Linked DNA regions of Arthrobacter globiformis. The protein of the gene in region 1 interacts with the protein of each later gene in a pairwise test. Links are inferred from orthologs where the notes say so. Each region holds a gene or a part of one and is shown in the gene's direction. Other genes may lie near its edges.

The links. The genes of interacting proteins can lie anywhere in the genome.
Region 2: the proteins of QF036_RS05560 (region 1) and ndk interact in binary tests that used the Escherichia coli proteins (3 or more experiments, as listed by UniProt). The link is inferred for Arthrobacter globiformis from one-to-one orthologs.

The regions. Positions count from the first base shown.
Region 1 is NZ_JAUSYZ010000001.1:1,210,408-1,215,001, reverse strand. What follows is about bases 792-3,551. They hold QF036_RS05560 (uracil-DNA glycosylase), read left to right. Parts: upstream 792-1,654; coding sequence 1,655-2,449; downstream 2,450-3,551. Other genes in these bases: QF036_RS05550 (threonine/serine exporter family protein), read right to left, coding at 3,320-3,551; QF036_RS05555 (siderophore-interacting protein), read left to right, coding at 2,460-3,299; QF036_RS05565 (DUF3263 domain-containing protein), read right to left, coding at 1,153-1,515; QF036_RS05570 (LytR C-terminal domain-containing protein), read right to left, coding at 792-1,103. In the rest of the region: QF036_RS05580 (ABC transporter substrate-binding protein), read right to left, coding at 1-97; QF036_RS05575 (cold-shock protein), read right to left, coding at 97-300; more of QF036_RS05570, read right to left, coding at 459-791; more of QF036_RS05550, read right to left, coding at 3,552-4,594. UniProt on the Escherichia coli protein: Excises uracil residues from the DNA which can arise as a result of misincorporation of dUMP residues by DNA polymerase or due to deamination of cytosine.
Region 2 is NZ_JAUSYZ010000001.1:3,470,815-3,474,616, reverse strand. What follows is about bases 1-2,885. They hold ndk (nucleoside-diphosphate kinase), read left to right. Parts: upstream 1-1,175; coding sequence 1,176-1,595; downstream 1,596-2,885. Other genes in these bases: QF036_RS15765 (vitamin K epoxide reductase family protein), read right to left, coding at 1,778-2,461; QF036_RS15775 (DUF4233 domain-containing protein), read left to right, coding at 670-1,134; QF036_RS15780 (bifunctional folylpolyglutamate synthase/dihydrofolate synthase), read left to right, coding at 1-670. In the rest of the region: QF036_RS15760 (Rne/Rng family ribonuclease), read left to right, coding at 2,918-3,802. UniProt on the Escherichia coli protein: Major role in the synthesis of nucleoside triphosphates other than ATP. The ATP gamma phosphate is transferred to the NDP beta phosphate via a ping-pong mechanism, using a phosphorylated active-site intermediate.

The DNA.
Region 1 (4,594 bases):
TCCGGGCGTTGTCCCCGGATCCGGAGCAGGCAGCCAGCGTCATCGCGACGGCGGCGCCCCAGACAGCGGAACCCAGGAGACCTGTGCGTAGTGCCACTAGACGGGCCGGACCTTTTCTGCCTGCGGACCCTTTTCGCCTTCGCCCACTTCAAGCTCCACGCGCTGGCCCTCATCCAGCGCCCGGTACCCGTCGATCTGGATGGCCGACCAGTGCACAAAGACGTCGTCGCCCGAATCGTCAACGGTGATGAAGCCGTAGCCCTTTTCCGCGTTGAACCACTTCACGGTTCCCAATGCCATGATCCCCACACTTTCAGGTTGCTTCCGTAAGGCCCACGTCGGTGTGTGCCGTGAATTACGCCTTGAAGCCTGTCATAACTGTATCCAGTCAGGCCCTCGCAGGCGCAGGCCAGCGGCCGGCCGCGGAGGCAATAGTTATTCAGGCGTAACCGGACTAGCTACTCGTAGCCGGGGCCCAGGACCACCACAACGGGCGTCGGGAAGTCCGCGCTCTCTACCAGAGTGGGGATGTTCAGCAATGCACTGAGCGCCTCGGCGTTGGCCCTGTGGGCAGCGTCCGAGTAGAAGATCACCGACTGTTGCTGGGGAGCACCCTGCCAGTTGGCCACTTCACCGAGCACCCAGCCGTCGGACTTGACCGTGGCACCTACACGTCCGGCCAGTCCGGAAGTCAGCGTGCCATTGAAAATGGCGACCGGCTGCGACTTGTCCACCGCCGCAGGGGCAATGGTTTCCGAGGTGGCGGGCTCCAGCGCGGAGGGCGACGCCGGGTCGGAGGCGGACGCCGAGGCCGAGGCGGTGGCGCTGGGTGCCGCACTTTCCGAAGGCCTCGCCGTGGGGCTGGCCGACGCCGTGGAAGTGGAAGTGCCGGCCGCCGCGGCGGGCTGCGGCGCGGTGGCGGTCTGGAAACCCAGCTGCGGCAGCAGGAGGAAAGCAACCAGGCCTACGGCGAGCGCCCCGATTCCCACGGAAAGGATCGGCCACAACTTCGGGCGCGACGGCGCGGAGACAACGCGGTGTACGCCCTGCCGGGAGGAGACCTCAGGCACCCTGTCGAATTCGTCCCGAGCAAAATTAGTCATGGTAAACAGGCGTCCTTGTTGGTTTTCGCCGGCAGTCCGGCACTAGCAGTTACGCGTCAGATCCAAGGCGGCGGGCAGTGCGGGCGCGCTGACGTGACGTACGTAGTCTACGCAATCTCTTTACGAGCATGGGGTCGTGGGCCAGCGCGTGCTCTGTATCAATGAGGGCATTAAGGATCTGGTAGTAGTGCGTCGCGGACAGGTCAAAGAGCTCGCGGATGGCCTGTTCCTTGGCGCCGGCGTACTTCCACCATTGCCGTTCCAGGGCAAGAATCTGCTGCTCCCGCTCACTCAGTGGCGAGTCCCGTGGCGTGAAGCCGTCCAGCAGCGAGCCGCTCCGCAGCCCGTGCTCCTGCAATGAATTCTGCCCTGAATCCCGCTCCGCGAGGTGGTCCTGCAACGGCTCGGCCACTGCGCTCTCCTTAGCTGAATCCGGTCAAAGTACCTCCCCTATGTTACGGAGGAATAACAGCCTTGTCATTTGCGGCGCGGCGGCACCGGCCGCGGTTCCACCGACGGTTGCTGCGGGCTCGGGCCAGCCGTGCGGGAGAATGGACACCGTGACGCAACCTGAACCGCTCTTCGACCTCGAGCCCACAATGGCGGCTGGCCCGGACTTCGCGGAGCTGGCCGGACTGCCCCTCGGCGAGCTGATGGCACCCGACTGGGCGGACGCGCTGGCGGGAGTGGAGGCCGAATTGCGGTCCGTGCTGTCCTTCCTCGCCGGCGAGGAGGCGGCCGGGCAGCGTGTGCTGCCGTCGGCGTCGAACGTCCTCCGGGCTTTCCGGCAGCCCTTGAACGGCGTGCGGGTCCTGATCGTCGGCCAGGATCCCTACCCCACCCCCGGGCACGCTGTGGGGCTCGCCTTTTCCGTGGACGCCGGCACCCGTCCCATCCCGCGCAGCCTGGCCAACATCTACAAGGAGCTCGAAACGGATCTGGGCCTGCCGCCGCGGATCCACGGTGATCTCGGCGCCTGGGCAGACCAGGGTGTCCTGCTGCTCAACCGGGTGCTGAGCGTGCGTGAGGGCGCTGCCGGGTCCCACCGCGGCAAGGGCTGGGAACCGATCACGACGGCGGCTGTTGCCGCCGTCGTCGGCCGCCGCACAGCGGACGGAACCACGGCGCCGCTCGTCGCCGTGCTCTGGGGAAAGGATGCCGAGAGCGTCCGCCCCCTGCTGGGCAGCACGCCCGTGGTGGCCAGCGCCCACCCCAGCCCGCTCTCCGCCTCGCGGGGGTTCTTCGGCTCCCGGCCGTTCAGCCACGCCAACGACCTGCTGATAGAGCAGGGCGCCGGGCCGGTGGACTGGGAACTCCCGGCGGTCCCGCCAAGGTACTTAGGCTAGGCTTACCTGCATGACTTCCCTTCCGGCCACCACCACCGCCACGAAAAAATCCCGCCCGCAGGTCACCCTGACTGTCCTTCGCCGGGAGCAGCTTTCCGCGCACATGGTGCGGATCGTCGCCGGCGGCCCGGGGTTCGCTGACTACGTCAACAACGACTTCGTGGACCGGTACGTCAAGATCGTCTTTCCGCAGCCCGGGGTGGACTACCCCCAGCCCCTGGACCTTTGGGCCATCCGGGAAACCATGCCCCGCGAGCAGTGGCCGCACACCCGGACCTACACGGTCCGCTGGGTGGATACGGCCGCCGGCGAACTGGCCATTGATTTCGTCGTTCACGGCGACGAGGGCCTGGCCGGTCCCTGGGCTGCCGCGGCCCAACCCGGCGACACCCTCATCTTCACGGGTCCCGGAGGCGGCTACAACCCCGATCCCGCCGCGGACTGGTACCTGTTGGCCGGGGACGAGGCCGCACTGCCGGCAGTGGCCGCCGTCATCGAATCCCTTCCCGCACACGCCCGCGGCGTGGCCTTTATCGAGGTGGGTTCGGACGCGGACGTCCAGGAGATTGCTGCCCCTGCCGGACTCGAGCTGGTCTGGCTGCAGCGCGGCGACGTTCCCGCCGGTGAGAGCAGCCAGCTGGTGGAGGCAGTGCGCACCGCCGCCTGGCCCGATGGGCGCGTGAACGTGTTCGCGCACGGAGAGCGAGGCTACATGAAGGGCCTGCGGGAGGTGCTGTTCCGCGAGCGCGGCCTGGACCGCAGCCAGGTTTCGCTGTCCGGCTACTGGGCCAAGGGCCGGGTCGAGGACGTATTCCAGGCTGAGAAGAAACTGCCGATAGGCCAGATCTAACGCCGCAGGATCCAGCAGCCCTAGCGGCGGCGGGCGCGCCGCCGCTCGTTACTGGCGAGGCTGCGCGTGAGCGGCCGGGCCAGCGTGTCACCGAGCACAATGCCGCCGGCCACGCCGAACACGATCGCACCGGCGCTGAGCATCCCCCCGGCCCCTAGCAGGATCTCGGACTCCTCGATGGTCAGGACGTACATCGAGCGGAATATAGTGAGGCCGGGCAGGAGAATCAGACCGGCCGGCACGGCGACCACAAGCTGCGGAGCGCCCATCTTCAACGCCACCACGCGGGCCAGCAGGCCGATCACGACGGCGGCGAGCGCCGGCGAGAACCGCGGGCCAACGCCCAGCAGGTCACTGCCGATGAGGACCAGGTGCCCCACTACGCCGACAGCCGCCGTCGGAAGCAGCAGCTTCCAGTCCGTCTGCTCGGTGATGCCGATCGCCACAACGGCGACGGCAACCATGATCACCTGTATCCACAGCGGATACGCGGGCGGGAAGGTCTCCGTGACGTCGATCGGCGCCATGCCGATCCGGTCCCCCACCACGAATGCGACCGCGATCCCGGCGACCACCGCACCGAACGTCAGCAGGGTGGAAAGGAAACGTCCGGCCGCCGTGACGGGAAAGCCATTGATGGCGTCCTGCACCGAGGAGACCAGGCGCCCAGTGGGAAGCAGCAGCAGGATGCCGCCCACCACCACAATGGCGGGCGCCAACCGGAACCCCACGGGACTGCCGAACTTCCACATGAGCAGCGCGATGACCGTAACCACAAAGGAACACGCCGCCGTGATGAAGAAGTCAGGCGTCCGCCAGCGGCCCAGCTTCCTGGCCAGCAGGCTGATCAGGATATTGGAGGCGAAGGCCACCGCGGAGGCGCCGGCGCCGCCGCCGATCACGCCAACGAACACCGCCGAGAAGACGGCGAACGCGACCGTCACCATCCAGCGCGGAAACGGCTTGGGGCTGCGGATGATCTCGTCGAGCCGCCGGATGGCCTCGTCCCGGCCAACCCCTCCGGCGACGATGTCAGTGACCAATTGGTGGACCTTGGCAAGCCCGGCGTAATTGTTCGTCCAGGAGCGGACCACCCGCAGGAGCGAGATGGGCGTCTGGTCCTTGGGGGCGTAGTTGATGCCGACGGACTGGTTGGTGATGTCCACCTCGATGTTCTTCAGCCCCAGGGCTGCGGTGACGGCAATGATGCTCGTCTCCACCTCGAGGGACCCTGCACCGTAGCGGAACATGGATTCGGCGAGATGCAGCGCGAAGTCCATGGTCTTGCGGGCCGA
Region 2 (3,802 bases), 2.3 Mb from region 1 along the record:
CGTGGAATTCGGCGTCGAGTCCCGGCAGGTCGCCGTGGGTGGCCAGGTGGTGACGATCCAGGGCATCGCCGGACGCTACCCGGACCTCATGGTCCCGCTGCACGGCGCCCACCAGGCCGAGAACGCCGCCGTGGCCGTGGCCGCGCTGGAGGCGTTCCTTGGCGGCGGGGAGAAGGAGCTGTCCCTGGAGGTCCTGCAGGAGGCATTCGCCACCGTCTCGTCCCCGGGCCGGCTCGAGGTGATGCGGACAGCCCCCACCATCATCGTGGACGCTGCCCACAACCCGGACGGCATCCGGGCCTCGGCCGAGGCAATCCAGGAGGCTTTCAGCTTCAGCAAGCTGGTGGTCGTGGTGGGCGTGCTCAAGGATAAGGACGCCGGGGAGATCCTGCGCCAGCTCAAGGAATCACTGGGCGACCTCGCGGAGGAATTCTGCTTCACCCAGTCCAATTCCCCGCGGGCGGTGCCTGCAGCGGAACTGGCGGAGCTCGCCGTCGACCTCGGCTTTGGCGAGGAAAACGTGCACATCGCCGAAAAGCTGGACGACGCACTGGAGTGGGCCGTTGAGCGCGCCGAAGCCAACGACGACCTCGCCGGCGGCGTGCTGGTGACCGGGTCGATCACGCTGGTGGCGGACGCCCGCATCCTGCTTGGCAAGGCAGCCGCCTGATGGCGCGGCTCACCAAGGCCCAGCGTGAATGGCGCCCGGGGATGCCCAAGAAGCGCCGGTCCACCAAGGTCATGTTCGCCTCTACGGTCCTGCTGCTGGAAGCCTTCGTGGTCTTCTTCGCCACGCTGGCCGTATTCGGCCTGCGCCGTGCCGAGATCTCCCCGGCGCTGATCCTCTCGGTGGGCATCGGTCTGAGCGTGGTGATGATCCTGGCCTGCGCCGTGCTGTCCAAGCCGTGGGGCATCGGGCTGGGCTGGGTCCTGCAGCTGGTGCTCATCCTCAGCGGCTTCGCGGAACCCATGATGTTCCTCGTGGGCGCGCTGTTCGCCCTCGCCTGGTGGTACGGCATCCGGGCCGGCATCCGGATTGACCGCGAGTCCGCCCAGCGGGACCGCGAGCAGGCCGAGTGGGAGGCCGCCCACCCGGAGGCCTCCGGCAATGAAGGCACCGGCCAGACCCCGTAGACTTACCGTCGAAACCCACAACCAACCTCATTGGAGCACCTGTGAGCATTGAGCGCACCCTTGTCCTGATCAAGCCGGACGGCGTCACCCGTAACCTGACGGGCGAAATCCTCAAGAGGATCGAAGCCAAGGGCTACACCCTGGCCGAACTCAAGAAGACCAACGCCAGCCGGGAACTGCTTGAGCAGCACTACGAGGAGCACGTGGGCAAGCCGTTCTACGAGCCGCTCGTGGAGTTCATGCTCAGCGGCCCCGTAGTCGCAGCGATCTTCGAAGGCCACCGCGTCATTGAAGGCTTCCGGTCGCTGGCCGGCACCACCGACCCCACGACGGCGGCCCCCGGCACGATCCGCGGCGACTTCGGCCGCGACTGGGGCCTGAAGGTCCAGCAGAACCTCGTCCACGGCTCGGACTCGGTGGACTCGGCCGAGCGCGAAATCAAGATCTGGTTCCAGGCCTAAAACCTCCCGCCAGCTGACCGCGCCGGCAGGTTAAGCGCGAACGTACAGTTGTGGCCCCTCACTCCTCGGAGTGGGGGGCCACAACTGTACGTTCGCGCTGATGAGCGGGGCTTAAATGTGCGTTCGCGCTGCCAGAAGCCTGAGGTGCCTAGAAGCCTGCGGTGCCTAGAAGCTTGAGGTGCCTAGAAGCCTGAGGTGCCGGCGAACACCTGGATGAACGCGAAGAAGATCGTCGCAATCACGGCAACGTAGAGCAGCGCCGTGATGATCCAGCCCGAGTCGCCCAGGATCCGGGCCAGGCCTGCCGGCGCCGGAATCACGCCGTGGACTACGTTCCGCACGGTCACCCAGACAAAGAGCGGAATCATCGCTGCCCAAACAACCATGCAGAACGGGCACAGGATGCGGATGGAGTACAGCGCCTGGGACCACAGCCACACCACGAAGATGAAGCCGAGCGTGATGCCGGCCTGCAGCCCAAGCCAGTACCAGCGGGCGAACCGGGCGCCGGCGAGCAGCGCCATTCCCGCGGTGATCGTGATGGCGAAGGCGACAATTCCAATGAACATATTCGGGAAGCCGAAGAGTGAACTCTGCCATGTCTGCATGACCTGCCCGCAAGAAATCCAGGGGTTCACATCGCAGACGGTGGCGTGGTTGGGATCCTTGAGGACCTCGAGCTTTTCCAGCACCAGGATGCCGGATGCCAGCCAGCCCACGACGCCGGTGATGACCAGCAGCCAGCCGAAGGGGCGGTCGCGTGTCATGGCCGGTACGGCGGCACCGGCCGAAGCCGCGGCAGGCCCGGCACCGTCCTGGTGGTCCTGGTCGTAGTCCGTGCCTGTGGAAGGCGATATGCGTGGCATGGGATGGCGTCCTTTGTCCGGGGTGCTCCTGCCCAGATTGTATCGCCGCCAGCTTGGGGCAGTCTGTACTCACCGTCAAAGGCCGCATTGACCGGCTTTGTCACACAATTACAGCGTATTTGAACAGCAATATGAGAGAATAAACGTGGCTGGAGCGCGAACCACATTCGAACTCCAGTCCGGTGGCTTGTTCCCAAGACCGCCAATGAGCAGTGGTGCAGGCTTTGGAAAGAAGATCCAGCCTCCCACCTTGCATTGGACGGCACCTGGTTGTGGTTGTCAGAACAACGGGTTCCAGTAACAATCCCGCCGGCCTGTCAGGCCTGCCGCACCCCACTGCCGGTGCGAGCCTGCTGGTATCCAATTGACTTCTGTCAATGCCTGCGGGTTTTGACAATATGTGCCCCAATGGGTGCCGAATGTGGCGGTACGTCAGGGGCAGGAGTGTTGCCACATATGGATAATGACCAGGTTATAGCCGTGAATGTTGAACCGGCTGCCGCCGGCGAAGCCGCCGCCGAGGCTCCCAAGAAAGCCACCAGGACCCGGCGCAAGACACCGCCCAAGGCCACAGCACTGGACGCGGAGTCCGCGGCGTCGTCGGAAACTGCAGCGGCTGATGCCGCAGTGCCGGAGTCCGCTGTCGCGGAAAGCGCGGAAGCCCCGGCAAAGACCCCGGTGCGCCGGACCCGCGCCCGGAAGAAGGTTGCCGAAGAGCCGCTGCCCGCTTTTGCGGAAGCCGCCGGGGCCGAAGTAGATGTGCAGGAAGCCGGGGAACAGGCAGCCGCCACGGAGCCGGCAGTCGAGGCTGCGGCCGTTCCGGCCGCCGACGAACCTTCTGCAGAGGAACCTTCTGCCGAGTCAAAGCCTGTGCGCCGCCGCCGGGCAACAAAGCCGAAAGCCGCGGAGCCGGCCGAAAGCCCCGCTGAGCCGGCGGAGTCTGCCGAGCCTGCCGCTGCCGTGACTTCCGCTGAGGCGGCATCAACCGGACGGACGGAGGTGCCCGCCCCGGCCGCTGGCGTCCCTGCAGCCCAGGCAGCGCCGGCCGGAGCAGTCCCTGCCGAGCAGTCGGCTGCACAGGAAGCCGTTGCCGAGGAAGAGGCCGAAGAAGAGGCTGCCGGGCAGTCGCACCTGGGTTCCCTCTTCCTGGAGCCTGCCTCAGTTACATCCATCATTTTCCAAGCCCCTGACCTGAACACCGTCATCCGCCCTGCCGCTCCAGCCAAAGAGGACGCGGCCGCCGAGGAAGGCGAGGATGAGCTGGAGGACGAGGGCGGCCGCCGCCGGCGGCGCAGCCGCGGCCGCCGCGGCCGCAGCCGGACCGACCGCGAGGTCACCGAC